DNA from 3 places in the Streptomyces sp. NPDC058008 genome. Region 1 is predicted to be linked to each of the others. Evidence: riboswitches for the same ligand, from Rfam matches in the RefSeq annotation. Region 1 holds a riboswitch; each other region holds the start of a gene.

Region 1 (5,938 bases):
GGGGGGGGGGGCCCCCCCCCCCCCCCCACCACCCGCCGGTCCTGTCACTCCGTCACCCGTCCGCCGTCACACGCGCGTGCGTCGGCGGTCCGGCCTCGGGGAGGACTCAGTAGGCCGAGAAGACGTTGTCGATCGAGCCGTACTTGTCCGCGGCGTAGTTGCACGCGGCGGTGATGTTCGCGACCGGGTCGTAGCTGTCCATGGACGTACCGGGCACGTGGTAGGCCTGGAAGGTCGGGTCGATCACCTGGAGCAGGCCCTTGGACGGGATGCCCGCGGCGGCGTTGGAGTCCCAGTTGTTGATGGCCTGGGGGTTGCCCGAGGACTCGCGGATGATGTTGCGGTGGATGCCCTCGTAGGTGCCGGGGATGCCGTGCTCGGCCATGACGGCGAGCGACTCCTTGATCCAGCCGTCGAGGTCGTTCGTGTAGGTGACCGGCTCGGCGGCCGGAACGGCCTGGGCAGCGGGGACGGCGTCCTCGGCTATGGAGGTTCCGGCCCGCTCCGAACGGTCGGCGCGGTCGGCGCTTCCCTCGGCGCGGTCGGACGAGGCGGAGGCCTTGGATTCGGCCTTCCCGGCCTTGTCCGCGGACTTGTTCTCGGCCTTGGCGCCGATGGTCAGCTTCAGGCCCGGGTGAATCAGGTCCGGATTTCCGCCGACAGCCTTCTGGTTGTCCTCGTACAGAGCCTTCCAGCCACCGCTGACGGAATGCTCGCGTGCGATCTTGGCGAGGGTGTCACCCAAGATCACGGAATAGGTCGCGGACTCGGACTTCTGCGCGGCAATTCCCTTGCCGGTCACGGCAGTAGACGTCGCCGCCTTTTCGACGGCGACCGGCTGGGCCGGGGCCGCGAAGGCGCTCGTCGCGCCGATCACGGGGAGGGCCAGAGCGGCTCCGCCGGTGCTCACGGCGATGATGCCGCGGGTCAGCGAACGGGTCCTGAAGCTACGGTGCTTACCGTTTTCGGGCATGCTGAATTCCTCTCCGTCGCCTGCGAAGTGAGCTGTCGGGTTCGAGCTGGAGATGCCCGGCCGCATACGAATGCGACTTCACCCCGAGCCGCTCCGGATACCGGATCGGCACTTACCTGGGTCCCCCGCTCCTGCCGTACGAGAAGTGGTCGGGTAACCGGGCGGCGGCAGGATTCGGCGTTCCGCCCGGAGTGATGGTGACCGTAGGCGAGAAATAGGGAAAGGAACAAGCCTGCTTCGGTGATCACAATTCATTCGCAAGATCAATTCACGGGAATTCATGTAATCCACCCCACACCGCGCCGCTCGCCCCTCTTGGCGCAGAAGGGAACCGGCCTCCGCATCCGGGCGTCCGGTCCACATAAGGTGACCCTGGTCACGGAGTCCGATTCGGGCGATTTGCTCCAGCGCGAAGGGGCTCAGGTCACACGAAATGGCCTTTTATGGATTACGGGATTAAATTCCAAAAGCGCCCTAAAACGGGCATAAGGGCCATGTGGTGGGTGCTCAGGCATACCCGGAGGGCCCACGTGGAACCGATCCGCCCATGACTGAGAGCCCGCACCACCCGGCCCCACGGATCACCGTGCTGCCCGTGCAGCCCGGGGACCCGCCCTTCCGCACCGTGGAGATCGACGGCGAGGTCATCGGGAACGCGACCGCGATGACGGACGTGCTGATCGCCGCCGCGACGGTGGGGATCATCGTCCATGACCTCGACGACCCGGCCTCGGTCCGGTGGGTGGGCGGCGGCAAGCTCAGCTGGAAGCCGCACTGAGACGGCCGGACGGGCCGGGAGGCGCCCCAGGCCATAGGCCCTTGAGCACGTGAGGTGCGCCGTCCTGCTGCGGGGCGACGGCGGGGGCAGGACGACGGCTGGGGGCAGGGCGGGGCGACGGCTGAGGGCGGGGCGAGCCCGGGAAGGGGGGCCCGCCTCGGTGTCCGTGCCGCGCGAGAGGTGTCCGTACACCGGCCTCGGTCGTACCGTCCTGCCCTCGACCCCCGAGGAAGGGGCAGGGCCCGGATCACGCCGTGCACGGGGCGGGGCGGGGCGCGTGGGCCGCCACGAGCGGGCGCGGCTCCGCTACGGCCAGCCCCGGGGCCTCAGCGGCACAGCACCCGTCCCGGACATGCGAGAAGTGCCCCACGGCGAGAGGGTCGCGGCCGGTCCTCCGTGACCGCATCCCCTGCCGTGAGGCACTTCCGGGCTCCTGCGCAGACCCCTTCGCCCGGATGCCGCAGACCGTGCCGTACCCGGGCTCGGGACCTGATCACCCGCCTGAGGCGGGGGCCGGACGGTCCGCGCCACCACGGGCCGGCACCGCCCCGTCCCGTAGGAGGTGCGGTCGGGCGTGGACCGGCGCGGCTCGCGGCCCCCGCCCGACCCGTGCGTCAGCCCTGGATACGGATGGCGAGTGCCGGACAGACGGCAGCGGCCTGCTGGACGTCGTCCGCCCGGGCCTGGTCCGGCTCGGCGTCGAGCAGTACGGCGATGCCGTCGTCGTCCTGGTCGAAGACGTCGTCGGCGGCGATCACGCACTGCCCGGACGCCACGCACTTGTCCTGGTCGAGGATCACCTTCATGAGCACTCCTTCGTGGTCGGTGTCACTGCGGGGCGGATGAGGGGACGAGGGGTCACCAGGCCACCGGAAGGGCGTGCACGCCGTAGACGGACACGTCGTGCTTGAACGACAGCTCCTCCAGGGGCGCGTCCAGCCGGAGGGTGGGGATGCGCCGGTAGAGCGTGCTGTAGACGACCTGTAGTTCCATGCGGGCCAGCGGCTGCCCCAGGCACTGGTGCACGCCGAAGCCGAAGGCGACGTGGCGCCGTGCGTCACGCCGGAGGTCGAGCCGGTCCGGGTCGGCGAAGACCTCGGGGTCGCGGTTGCCGATGTCGTTGGGCACGATGATGCCCTCGCCGGCCCGGATGACCTCGCCCGCGATCTCGATGTCCTCCCGTGCCACACGGCGGCGGCCGGTGTGCGTGATGTTGAGGTAGCGCAGCAGTTCCTCCACCGCGCCGGCGACCGTTTTCGGGTCCTCGGTGTCGCGGAGCAGGGCGAGCTGGTCGGGGTTCTGGAGGAGGGCGAGGGTGCCCAGAGCGATCATGTTCGCCGTGGTCTCGTGTCCGGCGAGCAGCAGGAGCACGCCCATCTCGGCCGCTTCCCGGCGGGACAGCTCGCCCGCCTCGACCCGGGTGCCGAGTCCTGACAGCAGGTCGTCTGCGGGCCGGGCGATCTTGTGGCCCATCAGCTCGTCCAGATAGCCGATCAGCTTGTCGTGGGCCGCGTTCCGTTGCTCGGGGGGCAGGGTGCGGCTGATGAGGGCCCTGCTGTTCTCCTGGAAGAAGTCGTGGTCGCTGTAGGGCACTCCGAGCAGTGCGCAGATGACGAGCGACGGGACGGGCAGCGCGAACGTCTGGACGAGATCGGTCCGCGGAGGCCCGGACAGCATCTCGTCGATCAGTCCGTCCACGATCTTCTGGACGGCCGGCCGCAGCGCCTCGATCCGTTTGATCGTGAAGGGGGCGGTCACCATCCGCCGCTGCCGCGCGTGCTCGGGGTCGTCCATGAGGATGAAGCTGAAGGTCGAGCCCCGCAGCGGGGCGGGGCTGGGGTACCCGGGGCGGGTGATGTCGGCACTGACCCTCGGGTCGGCGAGGAGGGTGCGCTGATCGGCGTAGCGGGTCACCAGCCAGGGGGTGGAGCCGTCCCACAGCCGGACCTTCCTGAGCGGGCCCTGTTCCTGCTCGGCCTTCAGTGCGGGTGGCGGATCGAAGGGGCAGCCCGCCGCCCGGGACATCGGGAATTCCGGGGCCGACGTGCTCTGCGGACCTTCCGTACCTACCGTGCTGGTCATCGCTTCCTCACTTCGTCGTGCGGGTTGCTGACGTGCCGCCGGCCGTTGACAGGCGCGGGCGGTTTCGAGGGGTCGGTGAGCGGGGCCGCCGGTCCTGGCGGAGGGCGCCCGCGGTACGCCGGGGCAAACGGAGGCGAACGCCGTCCGCTGCTGTTGCGGCGGGTTGTCCGGCCGAGGTCGGGTGGCTACGGCGGCGGCGCGGAGCGCGGGGGCGCCGGAACGGAACCCGGCGGACCGGACCGCGTACGCGTCCAGGGTCCGCAGCCGGGCCGTTCCACGGCGTACGCGCAGGCCTGGCGGGGGCGGGAGGGAGTCATGGAGCCTCTGTCCGGGCTACGGCGGCCCGGGTCGAGGGGGCCGTCGATGCACCTGTGGGGGGATGGGCGTGGCGCGGAGGGGTCGTCAGCGGCAGGGTGTGACCGGCGCGGTCCACAGTCCGACGACCGCGTCGATCAGGCCGGTGGCGGTGTCGTGCCAGCTGGTGCGGGAGGTGGCGGTGTTCGCCGCGAGGGCCCGTTCACGCTCGGCACAGGTGTGCAGGACCAGGTTGCGCGCCATCGCGGCGCGCTCGATATGGACCTCGGGCGGCAGGTCGGGCAGGCAGAGGTTGAGCCCGTCGAGGGCCCGCAGCGTCGGCGGGCAGGCGAGCGACTCCTCGGCCATGATGTCCTGCAGCGCGGGGTCGGTCATGGCCTGGGCGCAGAACCGTGCGAACCAGGTGGGGCTGCCCAGCGTGGCCAGGTGCTCGGTGGTGGGCCGCACCAGGCAGGCCACCCACTCCGCTATGTCCGAGGGGTCCTGGATACCCGCGAGCTGACGCTCCCTGGCCTCCTCGATCTGCCGGCTGTGCTTCCGGGCGATCGCACGGACCAGGTCGGCCTTCGTGCCGAAGTGGTAGCCGACCGCGGCGTTGTTGCCCTGCCGCGCGGCCTCGCTGACCCGGCGGTTGGACACCGCGTAGACGCCGCGTTCGGCGAAGAGCCGCTCGGCGGCGCGCAGGATCCGCTCCCTGGTCTCGCTGACCTGCTCGGCCCGCACCGTGCGCTCCATCAGCCGGCTCCTCGCTCGAAGGCGTCTCGGGATACAGGCAATCGCTCACCATCCATTGAGTCAAGCAACTGATTTAAGAATGGCCGAGATGATCGCACCCCCCTTGCAGCACACCCGCCCGCCGCCTGTGGAACCCCTGCCACCTGCGGTGATCGGCATGCGGGCGGGGCGGATCCGCTTCCGGCCGGCGCCGCCGCGTGCACTCGCGCGGGCCTGGCGAGCGGGGTGCCGGGCGCGGCCGACGGCGCGGGGTTGGCGCGAATCCGGCGGGGCGTCACCCCGTCGCCGCGCGTGTCGTCGTCCCGTCGTACGCGGCTTCGGCGATGCCGCCGCCGGTATGCTCGCCCTCACCGTCCACGGGCGCGGAGAGCACCATCGCCAGCATCGCGCGGCAGGTCGCACCAGCAAGGCGATACGCCTGAAAACATTGCACATGCCAGACCTTTTTACGTATCATGCCGCACATGCAGCTCTATACCATCGGGCAGGCGGCACGTCTTCTCGGCGTCAGCCCTGACACCGCCCGCCGCTGGGCGGACGCCGGGCGGGTCGCCACCCGGCGTGACGAGAGCGGGCGCCGGCTCATCGACGGCCGGGACCTGGCCGCGTTCTCCGTCGAGGTCGCCCAGACGGGGCCGGGCGAGGAGGAGACTCCGTACACCTCGGCGCGCAACGCCTTCGCCGGCATCGTCACCGCGGTGAAGCTCGGTGACGTCGCCGCGCAGGTCGAGATCCAGGCCGGACCGCACCGCCTCGTGTCGCTGCTGACCCGGGAGGCCGTCGAGGAGCTGGGGCTGGAGGTCGGCATGCAGGCCACGGCCCGTGTGAAGTCGACCAGCGTGCACATCGACCGCACCTGACGCGCCGCCGGACACCGGGGAGGTCACAGCCGGGGGCACGGACGACGGCGGGCTCCCCGGCCCCGGTCCGGTCCACGGCGTACGACGGGCGGACGACCGGCGGCAGGCAACGGGCGACAGGCGGATCCCGTCGGGGGCGGCGTCGGTCAGTCCATCAGTCCGGCGGCGACCGTCGCTCCCAGTTCCCAGCACGCC
Region 2 (5,938 bases), on a different contig from region 1:
ACCTTGCGGTACGCCCTGCTGGCCCATGGCTCGGGACACGCTGACGACGCCGTGTCCTGCGGCCATGTGGCGCTCACCGCGACGGGGATGCTGGACCAGAACGTGGCGGGCGCCGGTTTCCTCGCCGAGGAGCGACGGCTCCAGTCCCTCTCGCTGAGCGGTGACGGAGCGGGTCTGTGGGACGCGAGCGTCTCGGCGGGGCGGGAGAGGCTGCGCGCCGTAGTGGGCCGCCTGCCCCGCCAGGCGCGCTTCTGACGCTCGCCGCAGGAGACGGCCACCGGTGGATACGGCCGTCGCGCCGGGCGGAGCCGGGAGGGACGACGCCCCGGAGGGCCGCGACGCATCCCGCCCGGTCGAGGGCCCCACGGGCCGGTCCGGCCGGACGCCTCCGCCCGGCCCCTGCCCCGCGCACGACCGCCCGGCCGGACCGTTCGCCCCGGTGGAGCGCTCTTGACCACGGAGAGAACCGACGGCCCTGACGTCGGGGGGTCGTGCGTCAGGGCCGCCGGGGTTCTGGTGCGCCGACCGCGGGCGCCAAGGGTCCTTCGTACGGATCGGGCCGGGACTCGCGCACGGATCCACCGGGACCGGACTCCCGCATCCCGAGCGCTTACCGGTGCGCCCGGCCTGCGCGGGCGTGGCCGGCCCGCGCGGGCCGGCCACGGTCAGGTCTCCCCGGCCGGGCCCGGCCCGTCACGGAAGGACCCGCGGGCTCAGATGGTGAGGCCCTTGCCGCGGAGCCAGCTCATCGGGTCGATGCCCGAGCCGTCCGCGGTGTGGACCTCCAGGTGCAGGTGGGCGCCGGTCACGTTGCCGGTCGCGCCGACGCGGCCGATGGTGTCGCCGGTGCTGACCTTCTGTCCCGCCGTCACGTCCATCGAGGACTGGTGGCAGTACCAGATCTCGGTGCCGTCATCGAGCACCAGGACCGTGCGGTAGCCGTAGGAACCGGAGTAGCCGGCCGACTTGATCGTGCCGCTGTGGACGGCCTTGACCGGGGTGCCGGTCGGGGCCGCGAAGTCCAGCCCGGTGTGATAGCCGGAGGACCACATCGAACCGGACTGACCGAACGTCGAGCTGATGTAGTACGAGGAGGTCGGGACGGCGTAACTGGCGGCGAGCTTGGCCAGCCGCTCGGCCTCGGCCTTCTTCGCGGCCGCCTCTTCGGCCGCCTTCTTCTCCGCCGCGGCCTCGGCCTCGGCGGCGCTCTGCTTCTTCGCCGCCTGGGCCGCGGCAGCCTCGACGGCCGCCTGCTCCTCGGCGGCCCGGGCGTCGGCGTCGGCCCCGGCCTGCTGCTGCTCGGCCTGCTGGAGGATGCGGGCGCGCAGCGCCTCGCCCGCGTCGGTGGCGCCCTGCTCGGCCTCGGCGGCGGTGATACCGGCGGTGGTGAGCGGGGAGGACGCGGCGACCGTCTCGTGGCCCGAGTCGGAGCCGCCGGACATGAACGCGCCTACGCCGGGCAGGGACTTGGCATCGGGAAGACTGTCCGCGATGGAATCGGGAAGGGATATGGAGACCGGCGGCTTGCTCTGCGCGGTGGCCATGCCGCCCGCTCCGACGGCCGCGATGACGCCGACGCCGAGGACGGTGGAGCTACGGGCGAGGCCGCGCTGCTTGGCCACGCGATGCCGGCCGCGGACGGGACGGACGGACTCCTCGGTGGGGTTCCATTCCTCCCACGTCCTGTCCTCATCACCGAAGCTGTCGGACCTGAAGGGTGACGGGGCCCCGGGGGCAGGCTGGTTGGACGCCACGTGGGCGCACTCCTTTCCTTCCTTCTCGCCTACCGGGTTAGCTGACGGGTTCGGAGCAGGAAGGTCTCCTACGGGCCCCTTCGTCTCTCACGAGACACAGGTGTCCGATTCACCCCATGTAGGTGGTTCCCCGGTTCCCTTGCGGAATTCGGCGCTGCGCACGGTGCCGCCTCTTGCGACGGCAGGTACAACCGCGCTGCGTTATCGAACGTTAATAGACACCCGGGCCCGATTCCAAGCCGTTCCGATAGATCGTTCACGGCTTCGGCCTGGACTTTCAGGGGTCAAACGGTCTCAAACGGGCGACTTGAGAGCCCTTCATCCGGCCAGCAGTTTCTGACGGTGCGTCAAATGTTATGCGGAGCGGGGTCCTTCGACTACCGACCGTCGCGACCGGTCATTCACTGTCCCGTCGCACGATCTTCACCGTCGTCCGCCGCCCCCGCTGACCCCGCGCGGGGCGGGCGACCGCGAGGAGGGCCATGTCGTCCGTCGACCGTCCGCGGGTGTGCAGCCGTACGTCGTCGGTGAGGGCGGACAGCAGTTCCTCGGGCCCAGGGAAGAGCCGGCCGCGCAGCCGGGCCGCGGGGTCGTAGAAGACGCCCTGCGCGTCCCGCGCCTCGGAGAGGCCGTCGGTGAACGCCAGGAACATCGCCCCGGCCGGCAGCGTCCACTCGTCCGACCGGTCCGGCCACGCGCCCAGCCCCATCCCGAGGGGCAGGGCGGGGGTGGTCGGCGCCAGCACGTCGAGATCCCCGTCCGGGTACAGCACGATCGGCTCGGGGTGGCCGCGGTTGATGACCCGCAGGGTGTCGGCGCCGACCGGGATCTCCGCCACCACCACGGTGACGAACCCCTCCATGGAGTCGAGCCCGCCCCGGCGCGTGCCCTCCCGTGCCAGTGCCCGCTCCAGCCGCTGGACCACCCCCTCCAGCGACCTCTCCTGCTCGGCCGCCTCCCGGAATGCCCCGATCACGACGGCCACCGCCGCCACGGCGTCCAGCCCCTTGCCCCGTACGTCCCCGACGACCAGGCGCACCCCGTACGGGGTGTCCGCGACGGCGAACAGGTCTCCGCCGACGAACTCGTCCGCCTGCGCCGCCTCGTACCGCGCCGCGACCAGCATGCCGCCGATCCGGTCGTCGGGCGTCGGCAGCACGGCGCGCATGGCGGTCTCCGCGATGAACCTGGCCGAGGCCAGCTGCTCGTTGCCCCGGCGCACGACGCGGTTGATGACGAGGGAGAGCACGGCGACGGTGACCAGCGTCAGCAGATCCGTGATCGGCGCGACCTCGCCCAGCACACCCTGGGAGAAGCGGATGACGAGCACCACGAGGATCGCGGCCCCCGCGACCCGCATGGTGCTGGCCAGGGAGAAGAACGGGGCGGCGATCAGCGGGGCGGCGGCGAAGAGCGGTACGGCGGTGACCGCCGTCGGCGTACCGAAGTCGAGGACCACCCCGATACAGATCAGCAGGGCGGGCAGCGCGCGCACGAATCGCCGGGAACGGGAGTTCCCGGCGACTCCGCCTCGCCGTCCGTGCCGCTTCCGCACCTGTGCGCTCCTGCCCGGTCCACCCACGGCTGCGGACGGTACCGCGCCCCACCCAGGCTGGCCGGAGCCGCGCCGAGCGGCGACTCGTCATCGGCCAAAGGGGGGAGCCCGCCGGCCCTGCCCTCCGGGGGTCGGCCGGAGAGACGGCGCCGCGCGTAGGTCGTCAGCGCGTCCCGTACGAAGACGGCGGTCCCGTCTCCGTGGCGATCGTAGTTCCTCCCGATGCGGGCGTCGGCGGCATACGTCTCCCCGAGTCCGGTCACGTACGCGCGGGTGATCCCGGTGGTCGCCGACAGCCAGTCGCAGTGGCGCCGCGCGATGTCCTGGGCCTCCTCGCCGCCGGGCTCCAGGCCGGCCGCCCCGGCCCGCCCGTGGTCCCGGGCGACGGCCTCGCGCACGCCCTGGAAGCGGGCCCGCCCGGCCTCGTCAGGCCACGCCACCACCGGTCACCCCGCTCGTACGCCTCCCGCCCCCAGCGCTCGGTGACCTCCTGCTCGTACTCCGCATGGTCGAATCAGTCGAACACTTCTTCGATCATGAGTTCCTCCCCTTCCTCCGTCCGGCGGAGAGCGGTCCGCACCGAGGCGATCTGCCGCCCGATGCGCTCCCGCTCCCGCTCCTGCTCCAGCAGGCGCAGATGGGACCGGAGCGCCGCGGCGGTGCCCCGCCGGCCCTCCCGTACGTCCCTGATCGCGGGCAGCGGGATGCGCTGGAGCCGGACCAGGGCCTCCTGGTCGTCATAGCGGTGGCCGTTGGCGCCCGTGCGGCTCCGCGCGAGGAGACCGACGCCTCCGCAGTGCCGGAGCGTGCGGCTCGTGGTGCCGGCCCGCCCGAGGATCTCCTGGACGGACCACTCCATGCCGAAGACGCTGGACCTTTACGCGGCGTCAAGGTCAAGCCCGCCACCGGCGACCGGAGGACGGCACACGACAGAGGCCCGGATCCTTGGAAGGATCCGGGCCTCTGTCTTCAGTAGCGGGGACAGGATTTGAACCTGCGACCTCTGGGTTATGAGCCCAGCGAGCTACCGAGCTGCTCCACCCCGCGTCGTTGTGAGTAGAACTCTACGCCATCCGGGACGGTGCTCCGACCACACACGACGGCCTTCCCCTCCACGCAGCGCCGCGAGCGCATCCGCCCGATCCGCCGCTGCGTCAGCAACTTCCTCCGGCAGAGCGGCAGTTGCTGACGCACGCGATGTATCCGAAGGCATTGCCCCGTCCCGCGATCCCGAATTTCGCCCGCCCGGTGAGTCCGCCCCCCCTGTCCCACACCGCACAGACCTGCCCCCGGCCGTGCCGTCGCCCCGGCGGGATCCCGGCGTCTCGGCGGACCGCTCGGCGCCGCGTCCGGTGCCTGGTCCACCGGGCTCGTGGGCCCGTACGCGTAGAACGGCCGCGGGGACGCACCGGTGCGCGGTCCGGGACGTACCCCGCAGCCGCGCGGCGGGCCGGCCCCGCGCCGTGGCCCGGCCTGGTCCGGTGCACGGCGCGCGATTGCGCCGCCCCCGCGGCGGCGGGACGCTGAAGGGGAAGCCTTTCGGTGTTCGGTCCCGTCTGCGCGGCATCCCCGGGTGCCGGCGCCGGCCCGGCAGCCTCACCCGGATGCGAGTGCCAGGGGAGGCCGGGCGCGTACGCGCGAGGAGACGACGATCATCATGGACGGCACCCTTCTCGAGACGATGAGGACCACCCTGCGCGGCCCGGTCGTCGGCCCGGAGGACCCGGAGTACGGGCGGGCCCGTACGGTCTACAACGGCATGATCGACAAGAGGCCCGCCGCGGTGGTCGAGTGCCACGACACGGCGGACGTGATGGCGGCGGTCCGCTTCGTCCACGACAACGGCCTGGAGATGGCCGTCCGGGGCGGCGGCCACAGCGGTCCCGGGCTCGCCCTGTCCGACGGCGCGGTCACGATCGACCTCTCCCCCATGCGTGGTGTGCGGGTCGATCCGGCCACCCGGACCGCGCAGGCCGACGGGGGCGCGACGCTGGGCGATTTCGACCACGCCACGCACGCCTTCGGCCTCGCCACCCCGGCGGGGATCATGTCCACGACCGGGATCGGCGGACTCACCCTGGGCGGCGGCCACGGCTACCTCACCCGCAGGTACGGCCTGACGGTGGACAACCTGGTCTCCGCCGACGTGGTCCTCGCCGACGGGACCTTCGTCGCCGCGAACCCCGGCGAGCACTCCGACCTGTTCTGGGCGCTGCGGGGCGGCGGCGGGAACTTCGGCGTGGTCACCTCGTTCGACTTCGACCTGCACCCCGTGGACACGGTGGGGGTCGCCATCACCCTGTGGCCGCTGGAGCTGTTCCACGACGTCATCCGCTGGTACCGCGACTTCCTGCCGCAGGCACCGGACGACCTGTCCGGGTTCTTCGCCGCGCTGACCGTACCGCCGGGCCCGCCCTTCCCCGAGGAGATCCACGGGCGGAAGATGTGCGGGGTGGTCTGGTCCTCGACCGCCGACCCGGACGAGCTGGGCGAGACCCTCGCCGTGGTCGGCGAACCGGGGCCGCCCGCCTTCCACTTCACGACGCCGATGCCCTACCCGGCCCTCCAGACCATGTTCGACGCGCTGATGCCGACCGGTCTCCAGTGGTACTGGCGCGGCGACTTCTTC
Region 3 (5,938 bases), on a different contig from region 1:
GCGACGGCGGCGAGCTCCTGGAGGTTCTCGATCCGGGTCTCGTCCTGCGGGTCGGTGGACGCCTGGAGCTCCGCGAGGTAGCCGGTCCGCTCCATGACGGCCTCCAGCACGACGGCCGGCCCCGCGCCGGACTCCACGATCGTGCGGAGCTCCTCCATCAGCGCGTTGAAGCGCTTCACGGCGTTGGCCGAGCGGGCCGCCATGCCGTACGCCTCGTCGACGCGGCGCAGGGCCTGCGGGAAGGAGATCTTCTCGCGCATCGAGAGGGCGTCGATCATCGCCTCGGCCCGGTCGCCGATGCCGCGCTTGGGCACGTTGAGGACGCGGCGCAGCGGCACGGTGTCCTCGGGGTTGGAGAGCACCCGGAGGTAGGCCAGGATGTCCCGGACCTCCTTGCGCTCGTAGAAGCGCACTCCGCCGACGACCTTGTAGGGCAGCCCGACGCGGATGAAGATCTCCTCGAAGACACGGGACTGGGCGTTCGTGCGGTAGAAGACGGCGACGTCGCCCGCCTTCGCGTCCCCCGCGTCGGTCAGCCGGTCGATCTCGTCGGCCACGAACTGCGCCTCGTCGTGCTCGGTGTCGGCGACGTAGCCCGCGATCCGGGTGCCGGCGCCGGCGTTCGTCCAGAGGTTCTTGGGGCGGCGGCTCTCGTTGCGCTCGATGACGGCGTTGGCCGCGGAGAGGATCGTCTGGGTGGAGCGGTAGTTCTGCTCCAGCATGATCGTGGTCGCGTCCGGATAGTCCTCCTCGAACTGGAGGATGTTGCGGATGGTCGCGCCGCGGAAGGCGTAGATCGACTGGTCCGCGTCACCGACGACGCACAGCTCGCCCGGGGCGTCGGCCTCACCGGACGGGCCCACCAGCTCACGCACCAGGGTGTACTGGGCGTGGTTGGTGTCCTGGTACTCGTCGACCAGGACGTGCCGGAAGCGGCGGCGGTAGTGCTCGGCGACGTCGGGGAACGCCTGGAGCAGGTGCACCGCCGTCATGATGATGTCGTCGAAGTCCAGGGCGTTGGCCTCGCGGAGCCGGGCCTGGTAGAGCGCGTACGCCTGCGCCAGCGTCTTCTCGAAGCCGTCGGCGGCCTGGCCGGCGAAGGTCTCCTCGTCGATCAGCTCGTTCTTCAGGTTCGAGACCTTGGCCGTGAACGACTTCGGCGGGTAGCGCTTCGGGTCGAGGTCCAGGTCGCGGCAGACCAGCGCCATCAGCCGCTTGGAGTCGGCGGCGTCGTAGATCGAGAACGACGAGGTGAAGCCGAGGCGCTTCGACTCGCGGCGCAGGATCCGCACACAGGCGCTGTGGAAGGTCATGACCCACATGGCGTTGGCGCGCGGGCCGACGAGGTCCTCGACGCGCTCCTTCATCTCGCCGGCGGCCTTGTTGGTGAAGGTGATCGCGAGGATCTGCCCCGGGTGCACCCCGCGCTCGGCCAGGAGGTGGGCGATGCGGTGGGTGAGCACCCGGGTCTTGCCCGAGCCGGCCCCGGCGACGATGAGCAGCGGCGATCCGGCGTGCACGACGGCGGCGCGCTGTTCGGTGTTCAGCCCGTCGAGCAGCGCGGCGGCGTCGATGACGGGGCGCGGGGCGCCGTCGCGGTAGTGGGCGTCGCGCGGCGGCGGAGGCGCGTCGAAGACGTCCTCGAAGAGGCCCTCCGGCACCGCTTCGGGCGCGTGCTCCTCGGGGGGCGGCGGGGGGCCGTCCTCCGCTTGCTGGAGGCCGGTCAGGAAACTGTCGTCAAAGAGGCTGCTCATCGCCTCACGAGTCTAGGCGGACGCACCGACAGCCCGGGCCGCATCGGCGACAAGTACCCCGGACCGTGCGCGTATCGAGACCGACCGCACACGGAACGTGAAATTCCGGGGCGTCTTCCGGCCACGGGGACGACCACGGGGGAAAGGTCACGAAAATGTATCGGGCATATCGAACATCAACCTTCACAGGGGCACCACGGGTTGGTTAGCGTGCTCGGACGGGTGCCCCGTACCCCTTTGAGGCGAACCGCGCCGCACGGGCACCCCCGCCGAATCCGCACCCCCTCGTCGGGGCCGGAACCGGGGACCCACACGCAGCACCGGGGTGAATCGGTCCTTCCCCACCGGACCGTAGGGCAGCCTTCCGTTCCGCCCGAACCCGACAGCTAACCCGGTAGGCGGTCCACGGAAGGAGATGCCGGCCTTGGCATCGCATCGCAAGCCGCGCACCCGGGTGCGCACCACCCCCGCCATCGGTCTCACGACCGCGGCGCTGGCCTCCGTCACCCTGCTCTCCACGCAGAGCGCGACGGCGGCACCGGCCGAGCCCAAGCCCGGCATCGAGGAAGTGCAGAAGCGGGTCGACTCCCTGTACCGGCAGGCCGGGGTGGCGACACAGGAGTACAACCAGGCGAAGACCGCGTCGGCCGAGCAGCGTTCCAAGGTCGACGCGCTGCTGGAGGCGGCGGCGAAGCGGGCCGACAAGCTCAACGAGACCCGCAGGGAGCTGGGCGGCTACGCGGCCGCGCAGTACCGCACCGGCTCGATCGCCCCGACGGCGACGTTCTTCCTCGCGGACGACCCGCAGTCGTACTTCGACCAGGACCAGCTGATGGCCCGGATGACCAGCCAGCAGCAGAAGGCGGTCGCCGACTTCCGTACGCAGCAGAAGGAGGCGGCGGCCAAGCGCGTCGAGGCGACGAAGAGCCTGGAGACGCTCACGAAGTCGCAGGCTTCCCTGCGCACCAGCAAGCAGCAGGTGCAGACGAAGCTCACCGAGGCGCGCTCGCTGCTGTCGGAGCTGACCGCCGAGGAGAAGGCGCGGCTCGCGGAGCTGGAGCGCAAGAAGGAGGCGGAGGCCCGGCGCAAGGCGGAGGAGCTGGCCAGGCAGCAGGCCGCCGCGAAGAAGAAGGCCGGGCAGGGCGCCAAGGAGGAGGCCGCGAAGCCGGGGACCGGCACGGGGACCGGAGCCGGGACCGGCACGGACTCCGGCAGCGGCTACGCCACGAAGGCCGAGAAGGTCCTGGCCTTCGCACGGGCCCAGATCGGCAAGCCCTACGTGTGGGGGGCGACGGGCCCGTCCTCGTACGACTGCTCCGGGCTCACCCAGGCCGCCTGGAAGGCGGCGGGCGTCAGCCTCCCCCGCACCACGTGGGACCAGGTCGAGGTCGGCACCCGCGTGGCCACGGCGGACCTCAGGCCGGGGGACCTGGTCTTCTTCTACGACGACATCAGCCACGTCGGGATCTACAAGGGCGACGGGATGATGATCCACGCGCCGAAGCCGGGCGCGAACGTCCGCGAGGAGTCGATCTACTACATGCCGATCTACGGCAGCGTGCGCCCGGCGTAGCCCACGGCGCCCGCACGCGGTGGAGGGCCCGGGGGAATCCCCGGGCCCTCCACCGTCCGATGAGGCCGCTCAGGCCGGAGCGTGGCGCCGGAACCGCCGCCCGCTCAGGTCCAGAGCGTGGCGATGAAGATGTTGGCGACCGTCAGCCCGCCGACCGCGGCGAACGCGCCCTTGTCCGCCTTCTCCTCGTCCCGCTTCACGTAGACGAGCGCGAGGATCACGATCAGGACCAGCAGCTTGACGCCGATCTTGATGTTGTTCACGGTGTGGTCGTCGGCCTGGTTGAGGCCGACCAGGGCGACGCCCGTGACGAGCATGGTGAGCGCGCCGTGCAGCATGGCCGGGACGAAGCGGGCCGTGCCCGCCCCCATGGCCTTCATCTGGGTCAGGAAACCGCCCAGCAGGGAGGCGATACCGATGATGTGCAAGGCCACGAAGACATTGATGAGTACGTCCATGGCCGCAGCCTAACCGCGGCCATATCACCACTCTTCGGCCAGGTAGGACTTACCGATGAGTTGCCCCCGAGCTGCACGGATTGCCGGACTCCGGTTGATTTTTCCGGTCATTGGACGGAAACGAAACAGCACATGAGGGCAATACCTGTCATTACGCCTCCGCCCTGTGTGCCGGGTTTAGCGTCCCTCCCAGGTGACCGGATCCGCATCGCCGCCCCCGCACCGGGCGGCATCCCGGTCGCCCCGCCGGAAGTCCCGCGGCGGGCCGCTCCCCCTGTGGCGGCCCGCCGCGGGACCCCGGCGGGCCCGGCGGTACCCCCCGGCGGGCAGTCGAACGGAAGGACGCACCACCCCCGTGGCCGCCCATCGAGAAGCCGCTCACCGCAAGCCCAGGCAGCGTCTGTTCACCGGGCCCGCCGCCCGCCGGGCGGCCACCCTCGCCCTCGCCGGAGCGGCGGCCGCGACCGTCCTCGACGGCGCCGCGCAGGCCAACCCCCGCCTCACCCCGGCCCAGGTCGAGGCCAAGGTGGACCGGCTCTACCACGACGCCGAGGTGGCGACCGAGGAGTACAACGGCGCGAAGGAGCGGTCGGCCGAGGCCGAGAGGTCCCTGGACGCGCTGCGCGACGAGGCCGCCCGCGGGACCGAGCGCCTGAACGCCGCGCGGGAGGCCCTCGGGGCGTTCGCCGCCGCCCAGTACCGCAGCGCCGGCATCGACCCCGCCGTGCGGCTGGCCCTCTCCTCCGACCCCGACCAGTACCTGGAGCGGGCCTCCTTCGAGGACCGGGCGGGCGACCGCCAGGCCGGTGCGCTCAACGGCGTGCGCCGGCAGGCCGCCGACCTCGCCCGGCTCCGCGCCCGGGCCCAGGACGAACTCGCGGTGCTCGCCGCCCGCCGGGCCGACCTGGAGCAGCACAAGGACGCCGTCCGCACGAAGCTCGCCGACGCCCGCAGGCTCCTGGCCACCCTCACCGCCGCCCAGCGCGCCGACTACGAGCGCTCGGCCGACGCCGCGCACGGCGGCAGCGGCGTACGCGCGGACCGCGGCACCCCGCGCGGCTCCGTGGCCGCCCCCAACGCCCGCGCGGCGCAGGCCGTCGCCTTCGCGTACGGCGCCCTCGGCAAGCCGTACGTCTGGGGCGCCAGCGGGCCCGCCTCCTTCGACTGCTCCGGCCTCACCCAGGCCGCCTGGCGGGCGGCGGGCATCTCCCTGCCCCGCACCACGTACACCCAGATCAACGCGGGCCGGCGCGTGGCGCGCTCCGAACTCGTCCCCGGGGACCTGGTGTTCTTCTACTCCGGGGTCACCCATGTCGGGCTCTACATCGGCGGCGGCCAGATGATCCACGCCCCGCGCCCGGGCGCTCCCGTGCGGATCGCGCCGATCTCACAAATGCCTTTCGCCGGAGCGACCCGGGTCGCCTAGGCTCCCGGGCTCATGGACACCGCCATCCAGCGTTACGCGCGCACGACCACCCTCCGCTCCCCCGGCCACTACCGGGTGGGGCCCTTCACCGTGCGCCACACCCCCGACCGGGAGTTGAAGTTCGCCAACTACGCCGTCCCCGACCAGGGCGCCGAACCGACCGCGGGGGAGGTCGCCGACCTGGTCGCCGCGTTCCGCGAGCGCGGCCGGCTGCCCCGGCTGGAGTTCCTGCCGTCATGGGCACCGGCCGTCGAACCGGCCCTGCTGGCGGCCGGTTTCACGGCGGAGAACCGCGCACCGGTCATGGCGTGCGCCCCCGACGGCCTCGTCGCACCGGAGCCGGTGGACGGTCTGCGGGTCTCCGAGCCCGTCACCGACGCGGAGTTCACCTCGGCCGCAGCCGTGCAGCACACCGGATTCGGCGGCGAGGGCGGGCCGGACGACGGCGAGATCGCGTGGCTGCGCCGGGCGACGGCGGGCGGCGGGGTGTCGGCGCTGGCCACCGTGGACGGCAGGCCCGCCGGGGCGGGCGGCTGCCCGGCACCGGTGGACGGGATCGGCGAGCTGGCGGGCCTGGCCGTCGCCGAAGCCTTCCGCCGCCGGGGCGTCGGCGCGGCGCTCTCCGCCTGGCTGACCCGCACCGCCTTCACACGCGGCTTCACCACGGTGTGGCTGGAGCCGGGCGGCCCCGACGTCGAGCGGATCTACGCGGGCATCGGCTACCGCC

Evidence for each region. A riboswitch is a leader RNA that binds a small molecule or an ion and turns the genes downstream of it on or off. The one in region 1 is predicted to bind cyclic di-AMP.
Region 2: it holds a riboswitch for cyclic di-AMP, as region 1 does, so the genes downstream of both, ACFVS9_RS03535 (M23 family metallopeptidase) here and ACFVS9_RS14935 (transglycosylase SLT domain-containing protein) in region 1, are expected to answer to the same signal.
Region 3: it holds a riboswitch for cyclic di-AMP, as region 1 does, so the genes downstream of both, ACFVS9_RS19575 (NlpC/P60 family protein) here and ACFVS9_RS14935 (transglycosylase SLT domain-containing protein) in region 1, are expected to answer to the same signal.

The regions. Positions count from the first base shown of each region.
Region 1 covers NZ_JBHVQX010000012.1:192,139-198,076, forward strand. Annotated here, with positions in the region: gene ACFVS9_RS14935 (transglycosylase SLT domain-containing protein) at 107-973, opposite strand; cyclic di-AMP (ydaO/yuaA leader) riboswitch at 978-1,163, opposite strand; gene ACFVS9_RS14940 (hypothetical protein) at 1,521-1,751, shown strand; gene ACFVS9_RS14945 (ferredoxin) at 2,366-2,557, opposite strand; gene ACFVS9_RS14950 (cytochrome P450) at 2,610-3,833, opposite strand; gene ACFVS9_RS14955 (TetR/AcrR family transcriptional regulator) at 4,236-4,883, opposite strand; gene ACFVS9_RS14960 (hypothetical protein) at 5,158-5,340, opposite strand; gene ACFVS9_RS14965 (molybdopterin-binding protein) at 5,348-5,743, shown strand; gene ACFVS9_RS14970 (flavodoxin family protein) at 5,890-5,938, opposite strand, start outside.
Region 2 covers NZ_JBHVQX010000002.1:386,360-392,297, reverse strand. Annotated here, with positions in the region: gene ACFVS9_RS03540 (hypothetical protein) at 1-255, shown strand, start outside; gene ACFVS9_RS03535 (M23 family metallopeptidase) at 714-1,754, opposite strand; cyclic di-AMP (ydaO/yuaA leader) riboswitch at 1,766-1,918, opposite strand; gene ACFVS9_RS03530 (PP2C family protein-serine/threonine phosphatase) at 2,152-3,336, opposite strand; partial or broken gene ACFVS9_RS03525 (TipAS antibiotic-recognition domain-containing protein) at 3,447-4,168, opposite strand; tRNA gene ACFVS9_RS03520 (tRNA-Met) at 4,283-4,356, opposite strand; gene ACFVS9_RS03515 (FAD-binding oxidoreductase) at 4,967-5,938, shown strand, end outside.
Region 3 covers NZ_JBHVQX010000018.1:30,460-36,397, forward strand. Annotated here, with positions in the region: gene pcrA (DNA helicase PcrA) at 1-1,754, opposite strand, end outside; cyclic di-AMP (ydaO/yuaA leader) riboswitch at 2,012-2,171, shown strand; gene ACFVS9_RS19575 (NlpC/P60 family protein) at 2,170-3,327, shown strand; gene ACFVS9_RS19580 (hypothetical protein) at 3,432-3,785, opposite strand; gene ACFVS9_RS19585 (NlpC/P60 family protein) at 4,141-5,211, shown strand; gene ACFVS9_RS19590 (GNAT family N-acetyltransferase) at 5,224-5,938, shown strand, end outside.